Regions from separate parts of the Bacillus sp. ISL-75 genome, predicted to be linked through region 2. Evidence: predicted binding sites of a transcription regulator. Region 2 holds the regulator's gene; the other holds the start of a gene.
The links. The regulator NrdR, encoded in region 2, represses ribonucleotide reductase genes. The targets are predictions, from matches to a motif close to AACACNATATATNGTGTT.
Positions count from the first base shown of each region.

Region 1: the regulator NrdR is predicted to act here: its motif matches at 5,884-5,901, upstream of J7E63_RS06355 (vitamin B12-dependent ribonucleotide reductase).

Region 1 is NZ_JAGGQX010000014.1:37,883-54,616, reverse strand. Features, by position in the region: gene J7E63_RS06375 (DUF1385 domain-containing protein) at 23-967, shown strand; gene J7E63_RS06370 (SA1362 family protein) at 1,025-1,420, shown strand; gene J7E63_RS06365 (patatin-like phospholipase family protein) at 1,457-2,341, opposite strand; gene J7E63_RS06360 (C40 family peptidase) at 2,502-2,951, opposite strand; gene J7E63_RS06355 (vitamin B12-dependent ribonucleotide reductase) at 3,174-5,732, opposite strand; gene J7E63_RS06350 (lipoate--protein ligase family protein) at 6,075-6,911, opposite strand; gene J7E63_RS06345 (rhodanese-like domain-containing protein) at 7,105-7,488, shown strand; gene gcvPB (aminomethyl-transferring glycine dehydrogenase subunit GcvPB) at 7,795-9,255, opposite strand; gene gcvPA (aminomethyl-transferring glycine dehydrogenase subunit GcvPA) at 9,248-10,594, opposite strand; gene gcvT (glycine cleavage system aminomethyltransferase GcvT) at 10,613-11,719, opposite strand; glycine riboswitch at 11,806-11,885, opposite strand; glycine riboswitch at 11,889-11,976, opposite strand; gene J7E63_RS06325 (DEAD/DEAH box helicase) at 12,154-13,842, shown strand; gene J7E63_RS06320 (YqhG family protein) at 13,820-14,611, shown strand; gene comGA (competence type IV pilus ATPase ComGA) at 14,740-15,822, shown strand; gene comGB (competence type IV pilus assembly protein ComGB) at 15,788-16,734, shown strand, end outside.
Region 2 is NZ_JAGGQX010000019.1:45,632-62,365, reverse strand. Features, by position in the region: ribosomal protein L20 leader region at 37-168, opposite strand; gene thrS (threonine--tRNA ligase) at 342-2,276, opposite strand; T-box leader at 2,363-2,610, opposite strand; gene ytxC (sporulation protein YtxC) at 2,707-3,585, opposite strand; gene dnaI (primosomal protein DnaI) at 3,849-4,775, opposite strand; gene J7E63_RS08510 (replication initiation and membrane attachment family protein) at 4,789-6,177, opposite strand; gene nrdR (transcriptional regulator NrdR) at 6,233-6,694, opposite strand; gene J7E63_RS08500 (hypothetical protein) at 6,785-7,180, opposite strand; gene speD (adenosylmethionine decarboxylase) at 7,291-7,665, opposite strand; gene J7E63_RS08490 (glyceraldehyde-3-phosphate dehydrogenase) at 8,009-9,040, opposite strand; gene coaE (dephospho-CoA kinase) at 9,206-9,820, opposite strand; gene ytaF (sporulation membrane protein YtaF) at 9,840-10,475, opposite strand; gene mutM (DNA-formamidopyrimidine glycosylase) at 10,580-11,407, opposite strand; gene polA (DNA polymerase I) at 11,426-14,062, opposite strand; gene pnpS (two-component system histidine kinase PnpS) at 14,083-15,501, opposite strand; gene J7E63_RS08460 (response regulator transcription factor) at 15,498-16,214, opposite strand; gene J7E63_RS08455 (nuclease-related domain-containing protein) at 16,421-16,734, shown strand, end outside.

The sequences.
Region 1 (16,734 bases), on a different contig from region 2:
AGATTAGGTTGGTGTAAAGTATATGTCCAATTCTCAAAAACCCGTTTATGGCGGCCAAGCGGTTGTCGAAGGTGTTATGTTTGGCGGAAAACATCATTATGTTACCGCGGTACGCAGGAAGGATCAATCTGTTGAATATTTTCATTTACCTCGTAAAGCAAATCCTTATTTTACAATCCTAAAGAAAATCCCATTTCTGCGAGGGATTATCGCAATTATTGAGTCGAGTGCAAATGGATCGAAACATTTAAACTTCTCGACGGAAAGATTTGATGTGGATCCAAAAGAAGATGAAATTATAAAAGAAAAAGAAGTCTCTAAATTGACCATGTACCTTGGTGTTGCTGCAATTGGTGTTATTTCATTTTTATTTGGTAAATTTGCTTTTACACTGATCCCTGTGTTCCTTGCAGTTTTGACAAAACCAATTTTTCCATCGCATTTTGCTCAAGTGTTAGTGGAAGGTTTTTTTAAACTAATTTTATTAATTTCCTATATTTATTTTGTTTCACTTACTCCATTGATAAAAAGGGTGTTTCAATATCATGGCGCCGAACATAAAGTAATAAATACCTTTGAAGCTGGGGTTGAGTTAACCGTTGAAAATGTGCAGGCTCATTCCCGTCTGCATTACCGCTGTGGCAGTAGTTTCATCCTGTTTACAGTCTTTGTTGGTGTTTTTGTCTATATGCTGGTACCATCAACTCCGCTTTGGTTACGGGTGGCCGACCGTCTCCTCTTAATTCCTGTGGTTTTGGGTATTGCTTTTGAAATCCTTCAATTAACTAATAAACTTAAAGATATTCCAGTTTTAAAGTATCTAGGTTATCCTGGTCTTTGGCTGCAACTAATAACAACGAAGGAACCACAAAATGATCAAGTCGAAGTGGCAATACTTTCTTTTAACGAATTATTAAGAAGAGAAAAGGAATCTGAGTACTCGGTTAAAAGCGAAGAAATTGTCTAAATACTTGTTTTATCGTGTTTAAAAGAATAAAAAAATGCTTAAGATGCTCTTAGGGAGGTGGCTTTCTTGAAAAATCGGACATTTGTTAATGTTGTTGTTGGGGGACTTATCATTCTTGCTTTACTTGGCCTTGTTGGTTCATTTACAGCTAATCCGGCCGGTTTCATTCAGAGAATAGCTGTCATCGCATTGATTGTTCTAGCCGTTTATTTCCTAGTACGGAAGTTTTCCAAATCAAACCCTCAGAAAAAAGAGCAGCGTGCATTTCTTAAAGCCGCCAAAAAATCAAAAAAACGATTACTGCAAAAGGGTGGAGACTCAACTGTAAAAACCTCCACTCTTGGGACGCTAGCATCATTAAAGAAGAGCAACAAGACAAAAAAGAAATCTCCTGCTCACTTAACTGTTATCGACGGCAAAAAGGGTAAAAAGAAAAATCGAGCGTCTCTATAGGCGCTCGATTTTCTTTTTACCCTATTGTAATCCGTATTAGTATCCCCATGTCTTCAAAAATTGTTTTGCTCTCTCTTTTCCTAGATTGAACAACTCATGTTTCTTCTCCTCTGTTAAATGGAATTCTGTTGATAACACACCCTCGGTCGGTATAAAGATAATGTTCTTTACATGTTTTTTAGAAATGTACCTAGAATCGTGTGCATCCTTCATCGTCTCAAATAGGGCTCCAAATAGTTGAATCGCATTTTTTATTTTATGTTTTTCAGTTTCATATTCACTTGGGCTTAATTTAATACCGAGGACAGGTCTTACCTTTTGTGCATTTTCCTTATCAAAAAGCCACATAGGAAAATTGCTTAGGACCCCTCCATCAACTAAAATGTTCATTCCATCCATTGTACGCATTTTAACAGGTTCAAAAAAATATGGGATACTGCAGCTGATTCTAATCGCTTTTGCGATTGGAAATGAACCAGGTGAAATGCCGTATCTTTGTAAGTCATCAGGTAAAACAATCATTTGCCCATTTGAGAGGTCTGATGCAATTACTCGAAGTGCCTTCGGGGGCAAATCAGCGAATGTTCTTAACCCTTTGGCTTCAAGTTTCTTACAAATCCATTTTTCAAGTTCATTGCCTTTATAAAGTCCTAGCTTCCAATAGACAAACAGCCATTTTGCAAAAGGGAATGGGATAATTGATTTGCGGGCATCCATTATTTTTGAGAGATCCAACTCGTCGACCAATTGGAAGATTTCTTTACTTGTGTAGCCAGCGGCAATCAATGCTGCAACAATCGATCCTGCACTCGTTCCCGCCACTCTGACAAATCGCAAACCTTTACTTTCTATTTCTTCGCAGGCTCCAATAAGTGCAAACCCTTTTATTCCTCCTCCAGAAAAAACGCCGTCTATATACATGGCAGCCACTCCCAAAGATGTACTCGTTTTTACATCTTTAAGCGGTTATTTTAATAAATAGTACCAAGGACAAGTAGAAAATTTATTATATATAAAAAAGAACATCGTCATTAAACGATGTTCTTGGTCAATAACTATATTGAAAACGCTTAGCTTTTCATTAAAAACGTTTTGCTCCAATGTATCTTGGTTTCCAATAACTATTGCTTGTATAAGCGATTGAAACTCCTTTTGAAGATGCAGCCTGAATCATTTTTCCGCCACCAATGTAAATCGCAACGTGAGTAGGTCTGCTTGCCTTATTCGGTGCAAAGAACATCAAGTCTCCTGTTTGTAAAGAACTAACACGATATCCTTGCTTGTAGTACATATCAGCTGCCGTCCGTGGCAATACTTTTCCAGCCTTACCGTAAGAATACTTAACCAAACCAGAGCAGTCGAATCCTTTAGGTGTTAATCCACCCCATCTATATGGAACACCAAGATTTGCTTTTGCAACTGAGATTGCTTTTGTATGGTAATAGGCCGCTTCCGCTTTATCACCCATAGTGGTAAACAATGAACTTAGAATAATTGTCATAGCCATGGTTGCAATGATTTTTTTCAACATATTGTTTAATCCCCCTGCGTGCTTCGTTACTCATAATATACAAAAAAAGAGTAACATGGACGTAACAGGTAGATTACAGTTGTATTACAAATTTCGACTTCGTTCTACTTCAATTAGCAAAATATGCTAAATATGATGCAGTATAGTGTAACTTTCAGGGACGGATATTGACCTTAATAATACAAAAAAAGGGGGATTTTCTCCCCCTCTAATAAATACGTATTATAAACCACATTTTAATTGAGCGCCGCAGTTTGCACAGGTATTGCAGCCACCCATTTCTTTTACTTTTCCAGTCCGGCAGACAGGGCAAGTGTTACCGACTTCAGAGCCGATCGTTACACTTGTTGAGCGGAGTTCACTGATTGTATCAACAAGGACAACATGCTGCTTCGGTTTTTCATTAAAAATTGATAATTGTTCATTGGTGTTTTCTTCAGCTTTTAGTGTTAGTACCTGAGAATCGCGTGACCCATCAACATAAACAGTTCCACCTTTTGCCCCGCCGCGGTACAAACGCTGATAAACTTTTTCGACCTGCTCTACACTATAACCTTTTGGTGCGTTGACAGTTTTACTGATAGAACTATCTATCCAGCGCTGGATGACACATTGAACATCCGCATGGGCTTCAGTTGAAAGCTCCATCGATGTAACAAACCAGTGCGGAAGATTGTTTTCATCTGCTTCTGGGTGCTGATCCAAGTATTCTTTCACAATATCCGCTTTAACTTCGATAAATTTACCGAGGCGTCCGCTACGGAAATAAGAGAATGAGAAATAAGGCTCAAGTCCGGTGGAGACACCAACCATTGTTCCTGTGGATCCAGTTGGTGCCACAGTTAGTAAATGGGAATTTCTAATTCCGCTTTCTAAAATAGATTGGCGGACATCTTCAGGCATTTTTTTCATAAACCCTGTATTTATGAAGGCCTGTCTTAATCGATTGGTTTCTGATGTTGTTTCACCAGTTAAGAATGGGAAACTTCCCTTCTCTTTTGCCAATTCAATTGATGTTCTGTATGCAGTAGTTGCAATTATTTCAAATACTTGATCAACGAGTTCGTTTCCTTCTGGTGATCCATACTTCGTTTCACAATAAATCAGCATGTCATGTAAGCCCATGACTCCAAGCCCTACACGTCGTTCACCAAGGGCCTGTTTTTTATTTTCTTCTAGGAAGTATGGGGTTGCGTTAATGACATTATCCTGCATCCGTACGCCCACAGCTACTGTTTTCTTAAGCTTTTCAAAATCAACAGTTTTTGTGTCCTTATCAGCCATCTCAGCGAGATTGACTGCAGCAAGATTACAGACGGAAAATGGTGCAAGAGGCTGCTCTCCACATGGATTTGTTGCAACAACTTGTTGTCCATATGCTTTTGCATTGGTCATGTCGTTTGCGTTATCGATAAAAAATATTCCCGGTTCAGCTGAGTAGGTCGCGCAAATATTGATTAGGTTCCAAAGTTCTTTTGCTTTGAACTTTTTGTACACTCGTACTTTATGCCCTTGTTTTTCCCACTCGCGAACGTCACCAACTTTATGCCATTCTTGGTTGTAAATCTCCATTTCCTCTTGATCATATTGTTCAACATACGGGAAGCGGAGTTCGTAGTCACTATCGGTTTCTACAGCATCCATAAATTCCTTTGTTAAACAGACAGAGATGTTCGCACCTGTAAGGAACTCTGAATTGTGGACAGTGTAATTACCGCCAGTTAATAATTTCTCTTCTGCATCTGCTATGATGTTTTCATCAAATCCACCGAACCCAGGAATGTTTTTATAATTTACAATTCCTTGGTACATTGCTGTTTCTCTTAGAGTTAGAGGGGTGAACTTTAACTTATCTTTAGCAAGTTTTTTAATCGTTTCATCATTTGTATTTTCAATCAAGAATCGTAAAATTCTAGGATTTTGCATCTTAGAAATAATAAATTCAATAATGTCTGGATGCCAATCTGCCAACATGATCATCTGAGCTCCGCGTCTTGATCCGCCTTGCTCAACCAAATGAGTCAATTTCGCAATATCATCCAGCCATGAAACCGATCCAGATGATTTACCATTGACGCCTCTAGCCAGTGTATTTCTCGGTCTCAGCGTCGAGCCATTTGTTCCAACACCGCCGCCTCGGCTCATAATCTCCATTACCTGCTTACGATGATCAGAGATACCTTCACGTGAGTCAGGAACAAACGGCATCACATAGCAATTAAAGTATGTTACATCAGTATCTGCCCCAGCACCGTAAAGAACGCGACCCGCTGGAATGAAGTTCATGTTAACAAGCTCTTGATAAAACCTTTCAGTCCATTCTCTTCGCTTCTCTTCCGTCTTTTCAACAGAAGCAAGACCAGTAGCATTACGCTTCGCAATTTGCTCATAGAAGAGCTCCAAAGGCTTCTCAATTACATCTAAGGATCTGACTATCACACCAGTACTAGCTTCCTCAGGATCATCGAGTACTCCCCTGAATTCCTCTTCGACTAAAACTTTCGCTTTTTTCTTTTCCCAGTCTATTTCCATAATATAGCCAAGACCACGAGCTGGAAATTTCGGATCTTCTTTAATAGTTAAAACAACAAAGTCGCCGTTTGTAAGAGTAATTTTTGCAGTATCTTTAAAGGTATAGCGGTCCAACATGACCAAACGAGAAACACCCTTGTGAGTTATTTTCATATCTGGGGTAACTGGATGCACCTGGGGGAATAATTGAATATCCTCATTCAACCTTTCAAAATCAATATTCATTGTTTGTCTAAAAACTACAGACATTAGAACAACTCCTTCTTAAATAAAAATCCACCTATTGTGCTAAATCTAGCAGGTTTACGCTATATCTAGTTGGTTTGTATTTTTAGGTTATCATAGCCCACCTGAATAAATCAACTAAATATCAATATATAGTACCGAAAATATTTTCGACACCACTATATATTGTATGTCAAGCAAACTATAATTATTTTGTCAAACTTAAAAAATAATAGAATTAAAAGTAATCAATAGCTTTTAATAGATTTTCGTCAGAAAACAGGAAAATTCAACAAATTTCGCGGTTTGCTTCTTTACATTAATCGTTAAGGCAACAAAAAAAGACGGCGAATTCGCCGTTTCTAATTATCTTTTATAATTCCATTCATCACTTTCATAGCGATCTTTTGCAATCTTTTCAACATAAGCTAGTTCTTCCTCGGTTAATTGATAAGTTTCAAGCTCAATATTTAGACCCTCAGCAAAGCCTTTATAAAAAGCTTCCTTTGCTTCCTCAAGTGAAATTCTTCTTGGACTAATGTTGTTGATAGCAACCGCTTTATCCTTAAATGCTTTTCTCATACGTTCCTTAACTCTCTCACTTGGATATTTAAATAAACTAAATAGCTTATCTTCATCTAAATCTAACAGAATGGAGCCGTGCTGTAGAATTACACCCTTTTGTCTCGTTTGTGCACTGCCGGCAACCTTCCTGCCTTCCACCACAAGCTCATACCAGCTTGGAGCATCAAAGCATACTGCAGAGCGAGGGTTTTTCAATGCATCCCGTTCTTCTGCTGTTTTTGGAACAGCAAAATATGCCTCAAGTCCTAGCTGGTGAAAACCTTTTAAAATTCCTTCAGAAATTACTCGGTATGCCTCTGTAACAGAATTAGGCATTTCTGGATGTTCTTCAGAAACGATGACACTATAGGTAAGTTCATGCTCATGCAGAACGCCACGTCCTCCTGTAGGTCTTCTTACGAAACCTAATTGGTGTGCCTTAACTGCTTCCATATCAATTTCTTTCTCTACTTTTTGAAAATATCCTACTGATAGCGTTGCCGGATCCCAGCCATAGAAACGAATCACTGGAGGAAATTTCCCTTCACTATGCCAATCAAGTAACGCTTCATCTAAAGCCATATTAAAAGATGGTGAACTATTTCCAGTATCAATAAAACGCCAAACTTCTTTTTTCATTCTAAAACCTCATTTTTTTATAATTATATCGTATTTAAGTCTACCAAAATCTGATATAGATTCAAAATAAGATGTTTCTGCTATAATTATTTAGGCAATATCAAAAGATTTTTTTGCATTCATCTTTATCTTTATCGGATTGACTTATATAATAAATACTAGTGCAGGAAAGCTTGAAAGGAGCAAAAAGAAATTGAGTTCACTTTATCCATTATTAATCATCATTGTAGCAGTTATCATTTATTCCGTTTTTACATTTTTCTATCAGAAAAGAATTGTTAAAACGGTAACAGAAGAAGACTTCCGTGCGGGGTACAGAAAGGCACAACTAATAGATGTTCGTGAAGCAAACGAATTCGAAGGCGGCCATATTTTAGGAGCACGTAATATCCCAATGTCGCAAATGAAAATGCGTATGAAAGAAATTCGTTCTGATATGCCAGTATATTTGTATTGCCAGAGTGGAATGCGCAGTGCACGTGCAGCCCAATTCTTACACCGAAAAGGCTATCGAGACCTTACTCAGCTACAAGGCGGGTTCAAAAAATGGTCAGGTAAAGTAAAAACTAAGAAATAAGAAATCATTAAAGGTTCCGGATTCGGAGCCTTTTTAATTTCAAAAACTGCTACAGAACAAAAGGCGCAAGCGCCCGTTTAGCTGTGTATGGACTGGAGCGCTCCAACTGAGATAAAGGAAACACGGAGAGCGTTAGCGCATTCGTGCTTGACTTATCGTAGGGCGGAGAGTGAAGTCCACTAGCAGCTGGGCGCTGGAGCTGGATTCAGAGAACTATTTTAAGTTGTCCACAATAAATAATTTTATAATCTCCTATCCAACAAGATAAAAGGTCAGATTATTTTTCGAATCTGACCTTTCCATTTATTAAGCTTCTTGGTATTTCAAAACTGGTTTACGGGCTGCTTTTGTTTCGTCCATCCGGCCGACCACTGTTGTATGTGGTGCTTCTTGAACGATTTCTGGATTTTCTTCCACTTCTTTAGCAATTTGGATCATAATATCGATGAACGAATCCAGTGTCTCTTTTGATTCGGTCTCAGTCGGTTCAATCATAATACACTCTTCCACATTTAATGGGAAGTAAATGGTTGGTGGGTGGTAGCCAAAATCAAGCAGACGTTTCGCAATATCCAATGTACGAACGCCTAATTTTTTCTGACGTCTTCCACTGAGTACAAATTCATGCTTACAATGTCTATCAAATGGTAGATCATAATATTCAGCAAGTCTTCTCATCATGTAGTTCGCATTTAATACAGCGTACTCTGTTACCGCTTTTAAGCCATCTGGTCCCATCGAGCGGATGTATGTGTAAGCACGAACATTGATTCCGAAGTTTCCGTAATATGGCTTCACACGGCCGATTGATTGCGGGCGGTCATAATCAAGGACATATTCTTCGCCTTGCTTTGTGATAATCGGCTTCGGTAAGAACGGGATAAGGTCTGCCTTCACCCCGACAGGACCGGAACCAGGGCCACCGCCTCCGTGTGGGCCAGTGAATGTTTTATGAAGATTTAAGTGAACAACATCAAATCCCATATCTCCAGGTCTTGCTTTTGAAAGAACGGCATTTAAGTTTGCTCCATCATAATAAAGCTTGCCACCGGCTTCATGGACAATTTCAGCCAATTCAAGAATGTTTTCTTCAAATAGTCCAAGCGTATTCGGGTTGGTTAACATTAATGCAGCAGTATCTTCGCCAACAACCCTTCTTAAATCTTCAAGGTCAACAAGACCATGTTCATTTGATTTAACGGTAATTGTTTCTAGACCAGCAATCGTAGCGGAAGCTGGGTTCGTACCATGAGCAGAATCAGGGACGATTACTTTTGTACGGTTCATATCACCGTTAGCCTCATGATAAGCACGGATCATCATTAAACCTGTCCATTCCCCATGAGCCCCTGCCGCAGGTTGCAAGGTCACTTCATCCATACCTGTTATTTCGATTAAATGCTCCTGCAAATCGTATAAAAGTTCAAGAGCACCTTGAACAGAGCTTTCATCTTGCAGCGGATGTACATGTGCAAATCCGTTAAAACGCGCTACATTTTCGTTGATTTTCGGATTATATTTCATCGTACACGAGCCTAGTGGATAGAATCCTGAATCGACGCCATGATTTCTCCTCGAAAGGGCAGTGTAGTGGCGCATAATATCAAGCTCCGAAACTTCAGGAAGTTCAGGCTCTTCTGTACGAAGGTAACCATCAGGAAGGAGACCGCTGAGATCTAGTTCCGGTATATCCATTTCCGGCAGGCTGTAGCCGATGCGGCCTGGTGTACTAAGTTCAAAAATGAGTGCCTGGTCTTGATTATGCATGGAAATCCCCCAATTCTTTCACTAGAGTATCAATTTCTTCCTTCGATCTTTGTTCTGTTACAGCAATCAGCATATGGTTAGCCAGTTCTGAATAATCACGCCCTAAATCATAGCCCCCGATTATTCCTTTTTGTAAAAGGTTTTGGTTGATTTCTTTTACAGGCTTAGTTAATTTCACAACGAATTCATTGAAGGAATGGCCATCATAAACAACTTCAAAGCCAGCTTCCTTAAAAGCATTTTTCGCATAATGAGCTTTTTGCAAGTTGGCCGCAGCCATTTCCCTGACACCCTTTTTACCAAGTGCGGTCATCGCTACAGATGCAGCGAGGGCATTTAATGCCTGATTGGAGCAAATATTTGATGTAGCTTTATCACGTCGGATATGCTGTTCACGAGCTTGCAGTGTTAAGACAAAACCGCGGCGTCCTTGGTCATCCGTTGTCTGTCCAACAAGACGGCCTGGAACTTTCCGCATTAACTTAGTAGTGACAGCAAAATATCCGCAGTGCGGTCCGCCAAAGGCAGTTGGGATCCCAAACGGCTGCGCATCACCAATAACGATGTCAGCACCAAATTTACCTGGAGGTGTTAATACCCCAAGGGACAGTGGGTTACTTGAAACTACAAACATGGACTTATTTGCATGAATGATTTCCTCAAGCTCTTTTAACGGCTCGACTCGCCCAAAGAAGTTTGGATATTGGACGATAACGGCTGCAACATCTTCATTAACTAGTCCTTTTAATGCGTCTAGATCTGTTACACCATCTTTGACTGGTACTTCAATCACATTGAGGTACTGACCCTTTGCATAAGTTTTAAGAACATCACGTGATTCTGGATGTACCGCACTGGATACAACTATTGTTTTTCGTTTGGTATGGCCTGCACTAAGCATCGCTGCTTCAGCAAGTGCAGTTCCGCCATCATACATCGATGAGTTGGCAACATCCATTCCCGTTAACTCACAAATCATTGTTTGGAATTCAAAGATAGCTTGAAGTTCACCTTGTGAAATTTCTGGTTGATAAGGTGTATAAGCTGTATAAAATTCTGATCTAGAAATAACATGGTCGACAATTACAGGCATGTAATGGTCATAAACACCTGCACCTATAAAAGATACGTTTCTTTTCAGGTCAGCGTTCCGACTAGCCATCTTAAAAAGCTCTTTCATTAAGTCCGTTTCAGACTTGGCCGCTTTTATATTGTACTCACCCTTAAATCTTACTTTCTCAGGGATATCGCTAAACAGTTCATCAATAGAGGAAACACCAATTGCCTCAAGCATAGTCTTCTTATCTTGTTCAGTCATAGGTAAATAGCGATGTTTCATAAACCTAACTCCCTTCTCTTATTTCTTTTCTTTTTTATAAAAAGGTGTTGGAACTACAGTAGCTTTTAAACGTTTGCCGCGAATTTCAACTTCAACTTCGGATTCAAGACCCGTAAATTCTGCATTGATTAGGGCAAGACCTATATTCCTTTTTAACGTTGGTGATTGCGTTCCAGTTGTAACCTCACCAATTAACTGATCACCTTTATAAACAGGGTAGCCATGACGTGGAATCCCGCGATCAATCATTTCGATTCCTACCAATTTTCTTGTTAAGCCCTTTTCTTTTTGTTGGATTAACGCTTGTTTCCCGATAAAGTCATCTTCTTTGTTTAATTTCACAGCGAAACCAATTCCAGCTTCTAGTGGTGAAATTTCTGGAGATAGTTCTTGACCATAAAGTGCTAAAACTGCTTCAAAGCGAAGTGTGTCGCGTGACCCTAATCCACATGGGATTACTCCATCTTCTTTACCTGCAGTTAAAATGTCTCTCCAAAGGTCCACAACATCTTCTGCATCGCAATATACTTCAAAGCCATCTTCACCAGTATACCCAGTTCTTGATACAAGTGCCTTTTTCCCATTTAGGATTACATCTTGTTGGAATTTGAAAAAGCCAATTTGGCTTAAATCATTATCTCCCGCAAGCTTTTGCAATACTTTTTCCGCAAGTGGTCCCTGGATAGCCAGCTGTGCTGTTTTTTCCGATAAGTTTTCTAAAGAGACATCACCAGTTAAATGGTCTTCAAGCCATTTGTAATCTTTTTCAATATTTGATGCGTTTACTACTAAAAGGTAATGATTGTCTTCGATCTTATATACAAGCAGATCATCAACAGTACCGCCATTTTCATAACACATGGCGGTGTACTGGGCACCTCCATTTTTTACTTTTGATATGTCATTAGTCATCATTTTTTGTAAAAACGCTAAGCTATTAGTGCCTTTTACTTCTATTTCACCCATATGGGAAACATCAAATAAACCTGCACTAGAGCGAACAGCTTCATGCTCTTCTTTAATGCTAGAGAATTGAACCGGCAGTGCCCAACCTCCAAAATCAATGGTTTTTCCACCCCATTCTTTATACACATCAAAAAGTGGAGTTCGTTTTAATTCAGACATTCTTAATCCCCCTTCAATCTTTGGCGCAAATTATTCATTAGATAATATAAAAAAGGACAGAAACCTCCTATGAAACGTAAGAAGGTCTCTGTCCTTGCACCTGAAAGTTTACCTAAAAAGGCTTTCCCCTTTGGTGGCTGCTTAAAGCTAGCAGCGCTCTCCAGAGCTGCGTCCTACAAGAGTTCTTTTGCCTGAGAGATTCACATTTCTGCTTGCTCCTTCGGCGCTACATAAGTAGTCTCTCCCCTTGTTATCATTCGCATTATAATATTATCTAAACTGGTCATACTAATTATACTTATAAAATAAATTACCTTATTAAAATATTTAAAACATTCAAAGCTAATATCATCCTACCATTAAAATAATACATTGAGCAATAACTTTATTAGAAAAGCAAAAAGCTGGAAATTGAACAAAAAGGAGTTGGAACCATGTCGATCGAAATTGAATTTGATTCCTCCTGGAAGGATGATTTTTTACATAGAATTGAAAACGATGGTCCATGGGGGAATTGGGAACTTTTTAAACTAGCAATTGGAGTTGAAAAACATCTCGTCATTCCAGATTTCAAGGGTTTATTAGCACCTAGCCATTTACCCAATCTAACCCCACTTCCTCACCAGCTTGAAACAGCAAAACAAGTAATTGAAAACATGAATGGGAAAGCCATCCTTGCCGATGAAGTAGGACTCGGAAAAACGATTGAGGCCGGGCTGATTCTAAAAGAATATATGATTCGTGGATTGGTGAAAAAGGTATTGATTCTTGTCCCTGCATCCTTAGTTACTCAATGGTCGATGGAGTTGAATAGCAAATTTTTCATTCCAGCCATTTCACAAAGGAAAAGCTATGTGTGGGAACAGTGTGATGTTGTCGTTTCGTCAATTGATACGGCCAAACGAAATCCTCATCGAGATATAATTTTTAAGCAGGACTATGACCTTATTATCATCGATGAAGCCCATAAACTTAAAAATAACAAAACAAAAAATTACGAATTTGTCCAAAATCTGAAAAAGAAATTTTGTTTACTATTGACGGCAACGCCCATTCAAAACCGTATCGAGGAAATTTTTAATCTGGTTTCATTATTAAAACCAGGACATTTAGGCAGCGAAACAGCATTCTTTGAAAAATACAAACGAGATGCACGTTCATTAAATGATGATGAGCATTTAAAAGAATTAGTAAACAAGGTTATGATTCGGAACCGGCGGGCAGATACAGGCATTGAGTGGACGAAAAGGCATGTGGAAACCATTCCGATTGAATGCACTCAAGAGGAGAAAGATCTTTATGAGTCAATTACTGAATTAAAAAATGAGGGGAATTGGGCACAGGCAAGTTCATTCTCCGTAATGACATTACAGCGTGAGGCATGCAGCAGTAGAGAAGCAGTTTTTTATACATTAAAAAATATGCTGCAAAAAAAGGAAAATCCAACCCCAGCTTTCGAAGAACAAATTCAGTATTTAATAACAAAAGTCGAAGCTGTCCAGAAGAATTCAAAAGCCGAAAAAGCATTAGAATTAATTCAAAAAGTAAATGATAAAGTGATTATTTTTACAGAATACCGAGCAACACAAATGTACCTCCAATGGTATTTAAAACAGCATGGAATTTCATCTGTCCCTTTTCGGGGCGGCTTTAAGCGGGGAAAAAAGGACTGGATGAGAGAATTATTCCAAAAGCACGCTCAAGTCCTTATTGCAACTGAAGCAGGCGGTGAAGGAATTAACCTTCAGTTTTGTAATCATATAATTAACTTTGATTTGCCATGGAATCCAATGAGGCTCGAACAACGAATTGGTCGTATCCATCGTCTGGGCCAGGAAAAGGATGTCATGATTTATAATTTTGCGATAAAAAATACTGTCGAAGAACATATTTTGAAGCTTCTTTATGAGAAAATACATTTATTTGAAAAAGTAATTGGTGAACTTGACGATATATTAACAAAGTTGGAATTTGGCAATATAGAAGACCATTTAATCGATATTTTTGGACAATCCTCATCCGAAGGCGAAATGCGAATTAAAATGGAAAATTTATCATCAATGATTGAATTTGCTCAGGACATGAAGAAGGGAGATTCCCATGCAGCAGCAGGAAATTCATAACTTTTTATTGAACTATTTTCAGGCTAATGACTGTGCAATTGTGGCGAATAGCCCAGGCTATTTGACTGTTCAGTTAACAGTTGAACTTGATAAGGAATTAATGAATCGGCCTTTTTACTGGCACTATTTAGAAAAAACGGGTGGAATTCCAAACCCGATGAAGTTAACATTTATTACGAACCAAGATGCCGCTCCTGAAAATATAAAGGGGGAAATCATTCATTTTGGTTCACCTCGGCTACATCAAATTTTTACTTCGACGAAAAATTTAGCCAGCTATATCCGACTTTATGAAAATCATCGGAATCAAAACAAGCAAACTCCTTTACTACCATGGCTTTGTATGAATGTTAAGATCTCCTATCAATGTGACCGTAAGCGGGATATTTTCAAATCAATCGGCTTACAACTCATTAACGGAAAAATGGTTGAAGATTTCCATGACAGACTGCTTGAAATACCGTTAACACCAAAAATACCTGATTACTCCTTTACTTTGTCACCTTTAGTGAAACCTCAAAGCGGGATGATGAGAGTTGAAACCTATCTTACATCCATCATTGAGAAGGATGACCACTCTTGGGCAATAGACGCGCGAGAACGTTGGGATAAAGATTTACACCTCTTGAATCATTTTTACGAGGATGTTGAAGATGAAAATGAAAACTTTGAAACCGAAAAAATGGCACTAAAGGAACAGTACGAACCAAAAATCTCCATATCCTTCATCAATGGCGGCCTATTTTATCTCACTGAAAAAGCAATATAAGAGACAGGGTGTCAGGCACCATGTGAAATTTTCACATGGTGCCTGACACCCTTAAAAAATATTTTTGAAAATAAAGAAGGATAAGGAGGAACCTTGTCGAATATTATCCAAAGAAAAATGAAAAGGCGGTGGTACTTATTGTTAGCGAGATAGAAATTTTAGCAAATCGAATCATTACAGATGCTGCACGAAACCAGGCAACAGATATTCACATTATCCCAAGGAAGAGGGACACACTCGTCCAAATCCGATTAACCAACAAGTTAATTCCTCGACTATCCCTTCCAAGAGATGAATGCGACAGATTAATCTCACATTTTAAATTCACAGCCAATATGGACATTGGAGAAAGAAGACGACCACAAAGTGGATCCATTTTTTGTGAAGTTGACGGAAATTTAATGGGGCTCAGGCTTTCCACACTCCCTTCTAATAATAGAGAGAGCCTTGTCATCCGGCTATTACCACAGCAAGAACAAATACCTTTTCACCAACTTTCACTCTTCCCAGCAATGACCCGAAAACTACTTGCCCTTCTCAAACACGCTCATGGATTAATAATTTTTACCGGGCCGACGGGCAGCGGAAAAACGACTACTCTCTATTCCCTTTTAAATGAAACCGCCCACTTATTTCATCGTAATGTCATTACACTCGAAGATCCCATTGAAAAAAACTATGACTCAGTCCTGCAGATCCAAGTCAATGAAAAAGCAGGCGTCACCTATGCAGCCGGACTAAAGGCAATTCTTCGTCATGATCCTGACATAATAATGGTCGGTGAAATTAGAGATGCTGAGACGGCAAAGATTGCGGTAAGGGCTGCATTAACAGGCCATCTAGTGCTTTCCACGATGCATACCCGTGATGCGAAGGGAGCGGTTTATCGCCTGCGTGAGTTTGGTGTGAATTGGTTAGAGGTCGAGCAGACACTTATTGCCATTACTGCCCAAAGGTTGGTTGAACTTACCTGCCCTTTTTGCAAAGGAGAGTGTTCACCTATTTGTTATTCCTATGGCAGATGGAAACGCGCCAGTGTATTTGAACTTTTATCCGGACGAAATTTACACGCAGTAATGAAAGCTGCTCAAGGAGAAAAAATAGAAATTCGTTACCGAATGATAAAAGATGTAATTAATAAGGGCATTGCCCTTGGATATATTCAAGAATCTGAATATGAACGATTGGTATATAACGATGAAACGGTCTAAATGGTCAGTCAATGAACAAGCAAATTTCCTGAGAAGAACCGGTGAACTATTGGCAAGGGGGTATCCAATTGCTCTAGCAATTGAATCCATAGCATTACAATTACCGTCAAAACGAAAGGAGGATTTAAATGGATGCTTAGAAGAGTTGAAAAAGGGTTTACCGTTTCATGATGCATTAAATAATCTTGGTTTCAACAAAGACTTAGTCGGTTATGTCTATTTTGCGGAGCAGCATGGCAGCTTTGCTGATGCTCTGTTAGAAGGAAGTGATCTTGCCCTATTAAAAGATAAAGACGTACACAAGTTGCTCAAGTTGCTTCAGTATCCAATGGTGCTTTTAGTTATTACAGGTTTTCTATTTATTTTTATAGAAAATACATTGCTGCCAAGGTTCACCACCCTTTTTTCATCACTTGGTCTGGAAGCAAATTTTTTCACAAATGTCATTTATGCTTTTGATCAATACTTCCCAACTGTTATCGGTACCCTGCTTCTGATCCTAATTATGGGAGCCGCTTATTATCTTCTCTTTTTTAGAAAACTCTCCGTCCTCAAACAAAGGTCACAACTTGTTCGAATACCTTTTGTTGGCAGGATCCTCAAATTGCTGTTTACCCACTACTTTTCCATTCAACTTAGCTTTCTCTTATCAGGTGGATTATCAGTTTCCGAAGCCTTACAACTATTTGAACAGAATCTCAGGCATCCTTTTTACAGTCACTTAGCTAAAACGATTAAAACAAAGCTAATTACCGGAGAAAAGTTGGAGACAATTTTAGCGTCTCTGTCGTTTTTCGAAAAAGAATTTCCGATGATTGTAAAACACGGCCAAGAGAATGGAAAATTGGAGCAGGAGTTATTATTTTTCAGTAAGCATTGTGTCACTAACATGGAGGAAATGATAGAAAAACG
Region 2 (16,734 bases):
CAGGTAGTAAAGCTTTTTAGCAGCGCTATTAAGTGAACAAACAAAAAAGTGCGGATGAATGCACCCACACTTTACAGAACATAAGTAATAAAACCAAAAAGTTCACGTAAACCTGCCAACTGCCAATTGCGTCAATCAGGTGAGAAGCGGGTGCTTCTTCTTTTCCCAAAAACAAGTATTCAATTTTTCACCTTAGTTAATATAACATAAGCAAAGACGAATGTCAAACAAACTATTTCCTTTGACAACGAAATTTATTTTAGCAAGAAACTGAAAATTATTCAATATATTTTTTTATTTTTAAAAAAGAAAGAGAGATTGCTCCCTCTTCCGAATAAAAATTATCCTCTTTTCACTTCAGCAACGATTGCTGCTAAAAACTCTGAAAATGGCTTTGTTTCTGAGTTTTGTTCACCATATTTACGGACATTGACAGCTTGGTCTTCGACTTCTTTATCACCAACAACCAGCATATATGGTATTTTTTGCATTTGAGCTTCGCGAATTTTATAGCCGATTTTTTCATCACGGCCATCCAATTCGACACGTAATCCTTCATTTTGAAGTTGCTCCTGTACTTGCTTAGCATAATCATAATGTGCACCAGGAGATACTGGAATAACCTGTACCTGTACTGGAGCCAGCCAAGTAGGGAAAGCGCCTTTGTATTCTTCAATTAAGAAGGCAACAAATCGTTCCATTGTTGACACAACGCCACGGTGGATAACAACTGGACGATGCTGCTTGCCGTCCTCACCAACATATGTTAAATCAAAACGTTCCGGTAATAAGAAGTCTAATTGAACAGTGGAAAGTGTTTCTTCTTTCCCTAGAGCTGTCTTAACTTGAACGTCAAGCTTAGGACCGTAGAATGCTGCTTCTCCTTCTGCCTCATAGTAGTTAAGACCAAGATCATCCATGGCATCCTTCAGCATCGATTGTGCTTTTTCCCACATCGCGTCATCGTCAAAATACTTTTCAGTATCTTGCGGGTCACGGTAAGATAAACGGAAGGAATAGTCATTAATATCAAAGTCTTTATAGACCGCTAAGATTAGGTTAACAACCCGTTTGAATTCATCTTTAATTTGGTCAGGACGAACAAAAATATGTGCATCATTTAAAGTCATTCCACGAACACGCTGTAGTCCTGAAAGGGCACCAGACATTTCATAGCGATGCATTGTTCCAAGTTCGGCAATTCGGATTGGAAGTTCACGATAGCTGTGAATGCTGTTCTTGTACACCATCATATGATGTGGACAGTTCATTGGACGAAGAACCAATTGTTCATTGTCCATTTCCATGATCGGGAACATATCTTCCTGGTAATGATCCCAGTGACCTGAAGTCTTATATAAATCAACACTGCCCATGACCGGAGTGTACACATGGTCATAACCCAGACGTTGTTCTTTATCAACAATATAACGTTCAACCACACGACGAATTGTTGCGCCTTTCGGAAGCCATAACGGTAATCCCTGTCCTACCAATTGGTTACTAGTGAAAAGGTTTAACTCTTTTCCAATTTTACGGTGGTCACGTTCTTTCGCTTCTTCAAGCAAGCGAAGATGCTCAGCTAAATCCTCTTTCTTAAAAAAGGCTGTTCCGTAAATACGCTGTAACATTTTATTTTTGCTGTCACCGCGCCAGTATGCACCCGCAATGCTTAACAATTTAAATTCTTTAATTTTTCCTGTCGATGGAACATGGACACCACGGCAAAGGTCAAAAAAGTCACCTTGCTCATAGATTGTCACTGTTTCCTCATCAGGAATCGCCTCGATTAGTTCCAGCTTGTAAGGGTCACCCGCTTCTTTAAATAGCTGAACAGCATCCGCACGGCTTACTTCCTTGCGAACAATTTCAATATTTTCATTGACGATTTTCGCCATTTCTTTTTCAATCCTTGGCAGATCTTCTGGAGTTAATGATTCCTCAAGGTCCATATCATAATAAAAACCACCCTCAATAACAGGACCTACTCCTAAATTCACCCCAGGATAAAGCCTTTTAACAGCCTGTGCCATTAAGTGTGCTGTACTGTGCCGTAAAACCTCTAATGCGTCTACGGAATCAGGGACGACGATTTCTATTGAACCGTCTTCATTAATTGGACGGCGAAGATCATAAAGTTGACCGTTCCATTTACCGGCAATCGCTTTTTTCTTTAGGCCGGGGCTGATGGAAGCGGCGATATCTTCCGTTGTTGTTCCACGTGGGAACTCCTTTACTGCCCCATCTGGAAACGAAATCTTAACAACGTCTGACATGGTAATTCCTCCTTTGTAATGAAGCGTCTTCGGGTCATTTTTACCCAGAAAATTCGCTTTTGAAAAATAAAAAAACCCGTCCCTGGAATAGGGACGAGTTTTGATAAACACGTGGTTCCACCCAATTTTTCATTTTCGAATGACACACATTGAAAATGACTTTGGTCAGTTAACGGCTGTGGCCGTCAACAATTACTGACTTCATGGAAACATGAAGTGTTCACTGCTGAAGTTTAAAGGTGGTAAGTATTATTTTCGTGTTAGGAGGCTTTCAGCCCTGTCCTCCCTCTCTAGAAACCGTAAAAAATACTGTTATCCTTATCATTACTTTTGCTATGAATATTCTATGTACGTTATTATAATGACTAATTCCCTAAAAATCAAGGGACATCAACCTACAAAAACAAATTATTACAAAAATTCCTGTATCTCAAGCATGGTTCTCCGAAGAATTATTATCTGCCGCCCATTTTTTAACTTCACGGAGGGACGCAAACGATTTCACAGTTACTCTTTCTTCAAAGATGTTTTTGATTGTGCGAACTAAGGGTTCTTCTGGGTCTTTTGTATACAGAAAAATAGTTGTAGGCGCAAGCGATAAAAGTGGTGCAATGGAAGCAGAATCGACATAAACAGGATGATTAACAAGTAACTTTCGGTCAATCAATCTAATTAATTCAGCTCTTTTCATCTCTACAAACTGGTCGTTATAAAAAGTAATTTCCTCGTCAAACAATAAATGAAGAACGTCCATTTTTGGTTCCCTGTTCAGTAAAAAGTCCCTGAGCATTTGCACAAACATTTGATACTCCTGCTCCATTTTATATTCATCAATGGCAATCTCAACATAACCTTCCAGTAACTGGAGGTATGGCCGCAAACGAAATTTATGGAAGGAGTCAAACGAAAAAGAAATATCATCCTGAAAGATATACTCGATGGCTGCTCTAATATTAGGCTCTTCATTTGAATCCTTCAAAAAGACAATCAGATCTTCTCTTTGACCTTCAAGAATGGAATAGATAATTTCCATTATTTGTTGTTGTTCTTCTAGATCCTCATAAAAATAACGGTTTTTTAATATTTCCCTGAACCAATCGTCACGTTTTATGTTCGTAATAAATTCGTAAAATGCATTTTTAACCATAGTAGAAATTTCAATGGATAAGAAGCTACCTAAAAATTTTACTATATGTTGATCTTCTATTAGAAGAATAGTTTCTTTATCATAATTATTTGGTAAGTACTCCAGCAAGTGGTAATAAAACTTTTGAGCATCCAGCTTGCTTTGGAAGATGATTTCCGCCAACCAAATCCCCCCTTTAAGCCAATCTTTGTTAATATATATGGGGGACTTGGCTAAAATAGAAGTTAGCTGACAGTTGCTTTTGTTATTTACAGAAAAAAATATAAAGAAAACTCGACGATTGGCGAGCCGTTAGGCGAAGACAGAGTCGTAGTTGCACTTATGCGAAATAAGAAAGTATGAACTTTCGCACCGAAAGTTTATACTTTCTTATTAGCAAAAAAAAGACTGCTGACCTGTTTCAGCAATCCGGAAAACCCGTTTTATTACCGTCTGTTTGGACCATCGACCATCACTGGCACACTCAGGGAGCGAATTCTCTCCATAATTCGTCGTGCTTTCATCTTCTCTTCTTCGCCCCGCTGGCTGTAGGTTAAATGATGTTCCAGCTCCCCAAAATTAAAGTTTGAGGTGAAAAATGTCGGCAGGCTTTCAAGCATACGGAACTGCAAAATTGGACCTAAAACTTCATCCCTTGTCCAACTCGAGACAGCTTCTGCACCAATATCATCAAGCATTAGAATCGGTTCTCTTTTTAATGCTTCAATTTTTTCATTCAAAGTCGAATCCGCAATCGAGCTTTTCATTTCCCTTAATAGTTCAGGGACATAGACAATCATCGAAGAAATCTGTTTTTTTGCCAATTCATTGGCGATTGCCCCTAATAAATAGGACTTCCCGACACCGAATTTCCCGTAAAGATAGAGACCCTTTGGTTTTTTACCTGCCTCATAATTCATTAAAAAGGTTGCGGCCTTATCTCCTGCATCAAGCCTGCCTGAGTCTCCTTCAAAGTCTTCAAAGGTGGCCTTAAGTATGTCTCTTGGCACATATAGACTTTTGATTAGTTTTTCATTTTTCTTTTTTTCATCTGCCATGATTTTTTGAGGACAGCGTTTATAAACAACATCAATGGAGTTTCGGGATAATACCAAATCTGGGTGATATCCCTTCATGAAATTGATGCAGCTATCCAGACTTTCACATTTGTGGCATTCCTTGCTTTGGTTCGTATACTCGTACAGTTTACTCATGCTTTTATCAATCATAGATTGATCAATCTCATTTTGATGTTGTGCTAAAAAGGCTTGAATATCCGGATTTTCAAGGACTTGCCTGCGTTGTTGTTCGTATCGTTTTTGAAAGTTTTCATTAGAAGCTAATTTTTTCAATGTCCGATTGATTTTTTCCAATTTTGGTCACCCCCTATTTGCGAAACGCTTTTAACTTTTCTTCAATTGCACGCTTTTTCGCTTCAACTTCACTGTTATTTCCTTGCGCGGGATCTTTGCCCGCATCTTTCGTACTTTCATCAAACCAGTCAGGAATTAACTCTGTCCGAATTGGTTTTTTATTAGTCGATCTTGTAGTTTTTTTGCTTTCTGTTACCTTGTGTTCCTCATTCTTCGCGAGCTCCATCGCTTCCTTCACCGTTTTCACTTGTTTCCTTGCCCAATGACTAGCGATTGACTCGACAAACCCCTTTGTAAATTTCATGTCCGTTTTTCTCATAACCACTTCAATTAGGACATTTACCACACCTGGGGGAAGTTTATATTTAATCATGATCTCTTCTAAGGTTTTCAAATTGGCATTCGAAGGTTCAACACCGCCCGAGATTTCTTTAAAAACGATGAGTGGCGGGGTCGTCTCATACGAGCGAATTAACTTTTCTTCCTGTGTTTTAGGTTCGGTTATTTGAGTTTGATGAACAATTGGTTGTGTTCGGTTAATAAGACTCGGAAGTTGATCGTAATTGACAAATTGATACCAATCACGAGCCCCCTTTCTCAAGTCCTCAATATCAATTTCTTCATGCTCGTTAATAGCACCCAAGATGAAATTTTTCATTTCGATTGCATCAATTTGGTACAGAAATGCAAGATTACTAATTACACTTTTTACTTTTGGTGTTAGCGCTTTTTTGGGAACAAGTGATTCATTCAGCCCTGCTGTTAACAAATCAAAATCAAACGTGTCCACACCAATTTGGATCGGACTCGGCTCATTTCGACCGATAAACTGTTGATTTTCTTCCTCTTGTAATTCTTCGGAAAGGGCTTGAATATATTGCATACTGCCAGGGGCTCCTGATGCAAACACGTCCTGAAAGGCTCTTGTAACATCTATATACTCGTCTTCACTGGGCTTTTGTTGATCACTAAAAAAGCGCTTCAGACGGGAGAAATGGTTTTTTCCAATTTTTCGATAAAGATAAATATTTAGCATCCCATCTAAAAAGAATTGCTCAGGACTTAAAGGTGGATGCAGTTCATAGATGAAGGACCGTCCCCCTTCATCTGTTTTGACACGCGTCTTTAATAAACCAATTCCTTCTAGCTTCAATCTGGCTTCGTAAATATCCTTTAAGTTCATCTCTAAGAGATTCATCAATAAATGATGAGTGGAAGACTCAGACCAGAGCCGATTTTCCTCTAACTCCGCCCAGAGCGTCATATACAAACTAAAGCAAGTTGACCCAATCAAGGGCTGATATAAAAACGTCAGCACTTTACGGTCATACTCATGCAGCAGCCCATCAGCCGCAACTATATAACGGTCGATAGGGAGAATTTCCTGCCAATGCTGCGCCATATCACTCCAACCTTTCTTGTTATAAAATCAAAAAGAGCCAAAAACTCTTTAGCTCTTAAGATTTTTCTTTTTTGATTAATTCTTTTAATTCATCAATAAAAACATTAATATCTTTAAACTGACGGTAAACGGATGCAAACCGAACATAGGCGACTTCGTCCACATGTGCCAGCCTGTCCATGACCATTTCACCGATTGCTTCACTTTTTATTTCAGAAATACCCTGACTCCGCAAATCCTTTTCAACACCATGCGTTATATCTTCTAATTCCTTTAAGGCTACCGGCCGCTTCTCACATGCCTTAATCAAGCCACGTAATATTTTATCACGGCTAAACTCTTCTCGGGTCCCTTCTTTCTTGACTACAATCAGCGGGATCTCTTCAATCTTCTCAAACGTAGTAAAACGATACCCACATTCTTCACATTCGCGTCGTCTCCGTGTTGCTCGACCTTCATCAACTGGGCGAGAGTCGAGGACGCGTGTACCATAATTTTGACAAGATGGGCATTTCATTGTAATCAACTCCAAATCTACACTTTACTCCCGAACAAAAACGCTTACTTTCATCTTATAAAAAAGACTATCTTTATACAAGTAGTAGTACTAGGAGTTTTTTATTCCTATAAAGGTATGTAATTGATTAATCCGCTCGTAGTAAGAATTAATCCGCTTTTTTAAATCGGGATAGGTGCCGAGTAAGGAAAATTTTTCAGATGAAATATTAAAGTCTACCGCTGTTTCCATTGGCTTTACTCCCACAATTGTAACAATTAGAAAGCAGGGGATGGGTTTACTGATTTCAACAGCAATTTCTCCATGTTCTTTAGAAACCGTGGTGACCCGGCAATCAGCATCTTCATGGAATAACTTTTCAACAGATGCAAATAATTGATTAAACATCGCCTTATAATAATGCGTTTTTAAGGAATCATCCTTAATCTGATCTGAAGTCTCAATTTGCTTTTTAAAACGAACAAATAGGTTACCTAACATAGCCATACTATTCCTCCCATGATGTAGCTTTGTTCTTATTGTACAACATTAGTCTAGAAAATATAAAAAGAGGTGTATGTATAAATACACCTCTACGTTAATTATTTTTATAGTGATTATAAAACCTTTGCCTGTTTAACATGAACAGGACCCATGCCACGCGGAATTTCAATATTTTCACGTGTTTGTGCATTTAATGCCTCAGCAATATAATCGGCCGCAACATTAGGATTCAAATCTCCGCAAGTGTATACATCTATGCTGGCATATCCATGTTCGGGGAAGCTGTGAATGGTAAGATGTGATTCAGAAATAATAACCACACCACTTACACCTTGTGGGGCAAATTTATGAAATGCTACTTCACGGATTTCCGCACCTGATCTAAGAGCTGCTTCAACAAAAGTTGTTTCAATAAAATTCATATCATTTAATTTTTCAAAGTCGCATCCCCAAAGCTCAGAGATTACGTGACGTCCCATTGTTTCCATATTCATTTTTCCCCCTCTAACCTTTTATGTTCTTTCTTGAAATCCTGTTATTGACGGTATCCGAGTAACTACCACGGGGGAAAGTTAGTCCAGAGAGGTCCTAACCCTTTAAGTAATTAATAGCTACCTAATTTCAAGAAGTTCACGATGACTAGTATACTTTGTTTATATTTTTTTTGCAACCTATCAATATAAAAAACTTTATATGTTTATTTTGTAACAAGGTTAACGGGCGTGTTCCATTTTTCATTCAATAATAACACACTAAATCAAAGCTATTTTATGCAAAAAACACCCAAATGGCTCAAGCAAGGCAAAAAAAATGCTGTCTATCGACAGCATTTTATCCGACCTTTATTTGTGATGATTTTGCTATTTCCTCTGCAACATACATGGTGAGATCCACGACACGTGAAGAATACCCCCACTCATTATCATACCATGCTAAAACCTTTACTTTTCTTGTTCCCATCACCATTGTGGAAAGACCATCAATGATGGCAGAATGTTCATTGGTATTAAAGTCAACGGATACTAATGGTTCCATCGTCAAATCCAAAATGCCTTTTAATGGGCCATTTGCCGCTTCAATAAATGCGTTATTGACATCATCAAGGGTCACATCTTGATTAAGATCAACTACTAAGTCAACAAGTGAAACGTTTGGTGTTGGCACACGAAGTGACATCCCATGTAATTTACCTTTTAAGTGCGGTAACACAAGTGAAATTGCCTTGGCCGCTCCTGTTGTTGTTGGAATGATAGATTGTCCACATGCACGAGCCCTTCGTAAATCTTTATGAGGGTTATCGATATTTTTTTGATCATTTGTATAGGCATGAATCGTTGTCATTAATCCGCTTTCAATGCCAAATTTTTCATCTAACACCTTTGCAACAGGTGCAAGGCAGTTGGTGGTACATGATGCATTTGAGATAATGTCATGATGACCGATATCAAGCATTTCTTCATTAACACCCATTACAATTGTAACATCCTCATTTTTCCCTGGTGCAGTTAAGATCACTTTCCTGGCTCCTGCTTCTAAGTGCAGTGCCGCCGCTTCACGAGCATTAAACTTTCCTGTCGCCTCTATAACAATATCAATACCAAACTCTCTCCAGGGAAGCTCCTCTGGATTACGACTGCTTAATAGTTTAATTCTTTTGCCATTGACGATTAACTCATCATCTAATGGGATAACTTCTCCCTGAAATGGTCCATGATTTGTATCATATTTAAGTAAATGTGCTAATGTTTCCGCTGGATAACTTGCATTTATGGCAACAACCTCAAGCTTATTTTCAAGGATCGCTTTTCTAAAAACCATCCTGCCAATTCTCCCAAATCCGTTTATTGCAACTCTCGTCTTCATTTTACATCCCCTTTTTGTATTAATGTCATACTTAATACTTATATCTTGTAATTAGTATAACATATTTAGGTTTAATTGTGATGAATAATCTGCGGATTTTTAAAATGTTTTACAATTCAGGCAACTTAGAAACAGAAAAAAAGAGAAGGTTGCCCTTCTCTCCCATTACTTAAGATTATTTATATCGATGCCAAACTGGGCTAAAATTTCAAGAAGTTGTTTTTTTGTATCTGCGATCGAACCATTATTATCAATTACAGCATCTGCGAGCTTTATTTTTTCAGACAGGGACATCTGAGAACGAATCCTTGCTTCGGCATCCTCAACTGATAGATTATTTCTCTCGATTAATCTTTTTAATTGTGTTTCATCGTCAACATAAACAAGTAACGTTTTATCCACCATATACGTAAGTTTACTTTCAAATAATAAAGGGATATCAAGAACAACCACTTCTTCACTGTTTTTTATTGCCTGATCGACTTGGTCCCTCATTCTTTTTCTAACCTCAGGGTGTACGATTTCGTTTAAAATTTGCCGTTTTTCAGCGTGATGGAAAATAATTGCGCCAAGCTTTTGCCTGTCAATTTCACCATCTTCCAATAAAATATCACGGCCAAACTCTTCAATAATCTTAAAATAAGCGGATTCACCTTTCATTACCGCTAGGCGTGATTCTATATCAGCATCGACTACAGTGACATCCATTTCTTTGAAAAAGTTTGAGACTGTGCTTTTTCCACTGGCGATTCCGCCTGTTAAACCGATAACTAATGACATAGTCTTTTCCTTTCTAGATTCATAACTTCCATATTCCAATTATGATTAATAAAATCCCTGGCAAAAACGTGAACTTTTGGATCCAATCAAACTTATGAAAAAAAGTTCCGCTTTTTATCCCTAATAGAACAAATAACGAGCTCATAATCGCGACTGTAAATGCTAAATAAAAGGGAGAGAAACCAAGCATCGCTGCACCAATCCCGGCTCCAAAGGCATCCAGTGACAAGGCAAAGCCTAACATTAAAGCTTCGATCCCCGTAATCGTACCCGATTGGTCAAAGTCAGCCGACATCGGCTTTTTCAAGATGTTGATGGCTAATCCTAGGGATTTAATTTCAAAATTTACGATTGTTTTTTCATGTTCTAGTACGTCTTTTTCTTTTTCTGGTTTGAAAAATTGAAACAAAACCCATGCACCAAGAGCAATTAGAATGATTCCCCCTAGGCTTGCCGTAATACTTGGAGATAGAACTTTTTCAAGTCCATGCCCAATTGACACGGCAATCATTAAAGAAATAGCCGAGCAACTTGCAATAATAATCACTGATCGGATCGGCATGACCATTTTCCTTAGTCCATAGGTAAAACCCACGCTAAAGCTATCAAGGCTGAGAGCAAAAGCAAGTATGAGAAGTGAGAACAACTGAACCATGATGTCTAGGGCTCCTTCCTCCAAAATCATTACGATAGTATATGGCAGGAGCCTATCAAAGGTTAATATTATTCAATTCTCACTTTTTTTACTTTTTTTCCCACTTATATCTTTTGGCAATGCGGGCAGTAATGGGTCCCTCTGCCCCCTACGGTCGTTTTTTCTAAAGGTGTTCCACATCGTTTACACTCTTCCCCTTTACGACCATAAGCGTATAGTTCAAGCTGAAACATACCTATTTCCCCTTGGGAGTTAACATATGAGCGGATCGTACTTCCGCCCTTTTTGACGGCTTCGCTTAAGGTCGCAACAATTTCACGGTGAAGAAGGGCAAGTTCATTTTTATTTAATGTGTTAGCAATACGTTCTGGGTGTATACCTGCCCGAAAAAGTGCCTCATCCACATAGATATTACCGAGCCCCACAAAAAATTTTTGGTCCAATAGGGCTGTTTTAATTTTTCGATTCGTTTTTTCAACCTTCTTAGTCAAGTACTCTACCGTAAATTCCTCTGAAAAAGGTTCAGGACCAAGCCCTATGAGCGGTTCCGTTAAGAATTCGTCCCCTTTTTTGTATAAGTGCATCGTTCCAAATTTCCGAACGTCCCTATACCTTAATTCTGTTCCATCTGTAAAGTGAAAGAGTACATGTGTATGTTTATCATAGGGTTCTTCCTTAGGATAAAGCCCGTACTTCCCTTCCATTCTCAAATGCGATACTAACGCGAAATGATCCGTATAAATGATTAAAAATTTCCCTCTTCTGCCTACATCAACAATGGTCTCCCCTGCTAAAGCATCGACAAATTGTTCCACTTCAAGTGGGCTTTTAATGATTTTTGGCCAAAAGACGGAGATATCTTTGATGGTTTTATTGACAACTAATTTTTTTAACGTTTTCCTTACGGTTTCTACTTCTGGAAGCTCCGGCATTGCTGAGGGGTCCCCCTTTTATTTGGCGTCAAACCATGTTGGTCCATAGGCATAGTCAACTTTCAACGGCACCTTCAATTCGAGGGCATTTTCCATCACGTCTGGGACTAACTTCTTTAAAATTTCCAATTCGTCCTCAGGTGCTTCAAATATCAATTCATCGTGCACTTGAAGTAAGAGGCGCGTCTTTAAACCCTTGTCCTTTAAAGCATCGTCCATATCAATCATTGCTTTTTTTATGATATCAGCGGCACTGCCCTGAATTGGAGTATTCATGGCTGTCCTTTCTGCAAAGCTTCTGATGTTAAAATTACGAGCTGTAATTTCAGGAAGGTATCTTCTTCGCTGCATCAAAGTGGAGACATAGCCTTTTTGTTTTGCCGAGTGAATAATATCATCCATGTATTCTTTGACACCTGGATAGGTATCTAGATAACGATTAATGAATTGACCAGCTTCTTTCCTTGTAATTCCTAAGGATTGGGACAGACCATAATCACTGATTCCATAAACAATTCCAAAGTTAACAGCCTTGGCCTGACGCCTCATATTGGAAGTTACCTCATCCTTATTGACATGAAAAACTTCCATTGCTGTTTTTGTATGAATATCCATATCCTCTTTGAAGGCCTGAATCAGCTTTTCATCACCAGCAATATCAGCAAGAACACGCAGTTCGATCTGCGAATAGTCGGCTGCAAAAATGATCCAGCCTTCCTCTGATGGAACAAAGGCTTGGCGGATTTTACGTCCCTCTTCAAGGCGAATCGGTATATTTTGCAAATTAGGATCAATTGAACTTAATCTGCCAGTCGCAGTTAAAGTTTGTTGATACCTGGTATGGACTTTTCCCGTTTTAGGATTAATAACCTTTAGTAATCCTTCTATATAGGTGGATTGAAGCTTACCTAATTGTCTGTATAGAAGAATATGCTCGATGATTTCATGGTCTTCTGCTAATTTTTCCAATACATCTGCTGAAGTTGAATGACCTGTTTTCGTTTTCTTAAACGAAGGAAGGTTTAATTTTTCAAATAAAATTACACCAAGTTGTTTCGGTGAGTTGATATTAAACTTTTCACCTGCTAATTCACAAATCTTCTCTTCAATCTCGACGAGTCTATCATTTAGCTCCTTACCCATTGTCTGAAGGCGTTCCTGTTCCACCTTGATCCCGCACGATTCCATATCAGCCAAAATCAGCGATAAAGGCATTTCAAGCTCAGTAAATAATTCATATTGTTCATTTTTTCTTAATTCATCTTCTAGTTTTTCTTTAATATCAGACATTGCAAGGCTTTTCCGGACTAGATGTTCTGCGAGCTTAGACACTTCAGGGACCTTTCGTTTCGCCCCTTTCCCATAAAACGATTCATCAGATTGAATATTATGTAGATCGAATCTTTTCGTTATTGCAGCGAGGTCTTCAATGTTTTCTGAAGGATTTATGATATAGGAAGCCATTAGAATATCAAAATTGGCCCCTTTTAGATGAATATCATGTCTTCTTAATGAAACTTCAGATCGCTTGGCATCATAAACTGTTTTCTTTTTACTCTCATCTTCCGCCCATTTTTTAAAAGCTTCTGAATGTAATGCCAGGTCAGTTGGCAAGTAGAAATGTCCTATTTCATTGACAAGAGAGAAACCAATAATCTCTGCATAATGATAATTATCATCCAGCATTTCAACGTAAAAATAATTAGTGTCTGCAAACAGTTCTTCTGTTATTTCAGTTGGAATTTGGAAATCAATATCTTCAAGTTCCTGCTCTTCAATAGTGTCTGGACCTTCTCCAAGCTTGCCCAATAATGAATGAAAGCCCAATTCTTTAAATAAGGCTACTAATTTTTCGCGCGTAAAGCCTTCGTATGCGACGTTTTCTAAATCAACTTCGACAGGTGCTTGTCTTTCAATCGTAGCAAGTTCTTTACTCATTAATGCTTGGTTCTTAAATTCTTCTAGCTTCTCTTTCAGCTTATTCCCTGTTACTTGTTCAACTGAGTTTAATAAATTTTCGAGGGTTGAAAACTCCTTCAACAATTTGATCGCTGTCTTCTCACCTACCCCAGGAACACCAGGAATATTATCGGAAGGGTCCCCCATTAACCCTTTCATATCAATGATTTGTTCTGGTGTAAGTCCATATTTTTCGGCTACATGATCAGGGGTATATTCTTCAATATCCGTAATACCCTTTCGAGTAATTCCGACGGTTGTAGTGGCGGAAGAGAGTTGGGTTAAATCTTTGTCTCCTGAAATCACTTTTACTTCGTACCCATCCTTTTCTGCAGTTAATGAAAGGGTACCAATGATATCATCGGCCTCATAATTTTCAAGCTCATATCTGGAAATCCCATAAGCATCAAGAAGATCACGGATAAACGGAAATTGTTCGGATAGTTCGGGTGGGGTTTTTTGCCTTCCACCTTTATACTCACTAAAGGTTTTATGGCGAAAAGTAGTTTTTCCAGCATCAAATGCGACAAGTATATGTGTTGGCTTTTCATCTTCAAGAATTTTCATCAACATCATCGTAAAGCCATATACCGCATTCGTGTGGATTCCTTTATCGTTATTAAGCAGGGGTAATGCAAAAAATGCTCGGTAAGCAATACTATTACCGTCAATCAGGACAAGTTTCTTTTTTTCCATTTATATCCACCTTCCGAAAATCATATCGAATATTTATGTAGTTCAATAATAAAGTCGCTTCCTTCACCCAAATTACTTCTGACACTAATGTTACCATGATGCGCTTCTATTAAGTGTTTTACGATTGCTAATCCAAGGCCTGTCCCACCCGAGTTACGACTTCTGGCACGGTCCACACGGTAAAATCGTTCAAAAATACGTGGAATCTCTTCTTTACTAATTCCTACCCCTGAGTCTTTCACATGGATCCGTACGTTCTCACCATGTTCAAGAAGGATAATTTTTACTTCCCCTTCTTGCTGGGTATAGTTAATTGCGTTGCCGATTAAATTGATAAATACTTGTTTTAAACGGTCCGAATCGCCATTGATTAACACTTGATTTTGCTTGCTGTAAAGTTCAAGTTTGATATTCTTTGCTTCTGCTTTTCCTGTAAGAATCGTGATTACTTCTTTTAATAACATATACAAATCTATTTCTTGAATGTTTAATCTGAAGCCTTGCTGCTCTATTTTTGAAAGCTCTAACAGGTCTTGTATAAGTGTTTGCAGGCGATCACTCTCTTTTAAAATGATCGAAAGAAACGCTTCTAATGTTTCTTTATTGTTCATAGCACCGTCCAGCAATGTTTCAGTAAATCCTTTAATAGAAGTTACTGGGGTTTTTAATTCATGCGAAACATTGGCGACAAAATCCTTCCGCATTTGCTCGAGTTTTTTTATTTCGGTGATATCATGAAAAACAAGCAGTACCCCTTTCCAAACATTATTTGTTCCGATTATCGGGACACCATACACAACAAAATACCTTCGTTCGATCAAAAAAGGCACAAGTAATTGTTCACTAACCTTCTTTTCAGTCCGAAAAACCTCTGCTACTAAATGACAAATTTCTTCATATTCAATCACTTCATAGTAGAGTTTATTTAAATAATCACTTGGATTCACCTGAAAAATATCAATAAACCCTTTATTAATGAGATTAATGTAACCGCGACTGTCTATTAAGACTAATCCTGCTCCCATATTTTCAATTAAAGCACTTAACCGGTCCTGTTGCATTTCTTGTGCTTTAACAAGTTCTTGGAGGTTTTCGGCCAGCATATTGATCGATGACCCAAGCAAGCCGGTTTCATCCAATCGATCTACTTTTGTTCGTGCCCGGTAGTTTCCGTTTGCCAGTTCAATTGCTACATTTGTGGCAGCTTCAATTGGTTTTGTATACTTTGAGGTAATTCTAATGGATAGAAAAATAATAATTATTATTGCAATCCCTAGACAGATGGAAAGGACCCACAAGATTTCTACTTTAAAATGTTCATTTAGGGACTCTATGTAATAACTTTTAAAAAATTGGCCAAGCAATATTCCTAATCCAACTAAAACCGCCATAATTAATAAGATTAGTGTAATTAGCAGACCTTTTCGGTATTTGGTCATTCTCCTTTCGGCTCCTCCAATTTATAGCCCAGGCCACGTAATGTTTTGATATAGGCCGGCTTTTTTGTATCCACTTCAACTTTTTCTCTTAAATGTGATATATGTACATCCACAATTCTAGTATCCCCAGCAAAGTCATAATTCCAAACAGCACTAAGTAATTGATCACGCGTCAAGACGCGGCCTTTATTTTGCGCGAGATAAAGAAGTAATTCAAATTCCTTTAAGGTTAACTCCAAAAGTTGGTCGTTAAAATAAGCCTCATATTTTTCAGGATCGATTCTTAAACTAGCGATCACTAGTTGCCCCGTCTCTTTTTCACTTGCGTCAATTGCCTCCGTTTGGGCTTGTGTCCTCCTAAGAATTGCTTTCACGCGGGCGATCACTTCTCGTGGACTAAAGGGTTTAACCATATAATCATCTGCCCCAAGCTCTAAACCTAATATTTTATCAAGCTCATCATCTTTTGCAGTTAACATTAAAATTGGGGTCATTATACTCTTTTGACGGAGCTGCTTACATACTTCCATTCCATCCAACTTCGGTAACATGAGATCTAAAACAATGATATCAGGGTCTTGTGTCTCTGCAAGATGTTTCCCCTCTTCACCATCCATTGCTGTAATCACTTCATACCCGGCCTGCTCCAAATTATATTGAAGCAAAGTAACAATTGACTGTTCATCATCGACAACAAGTATTTTATTTTTCATAATATCCCCCACTAAATAAGTTACCTCCATTATAATAATAAACATTACATATAATCTAGTTTTACAAAACTTTAACATTCAAAAGAGTGTGCACATAGCCATCGTAATGAGTTTGAATTTTTTTTAAATAATTAACAAAATATCCATTTTTGGTGCCAAATTTCGCCATATTTTTTAATAAAATTAACTATGAAAGGGAGTGGAATATGGCGTACAAACCACGTTTTGAAACAGGAGAATTATTAATCCTAAGAATTTTGAATAAACGAATGAATTTAACAACCGAGGAGCAGTTGCATTATAAAAACAAGGAAAAAGGCTTTGAAGGTGAAGTTCAGTTTGATTTATTAACAGAGAAACTTCAATGTGAGTGCTTTATTTTAAACGATCTGCTGCTTGAGGTTAACAATTCTAAATTCCAAATTGATACCACTATTATATTTCAAGAAACGATTTACCCTTTTGAGGTAAAAAATTATGAAAGCGACTTCATTTTCAAACTTGACAGGCTTGAGAGGAT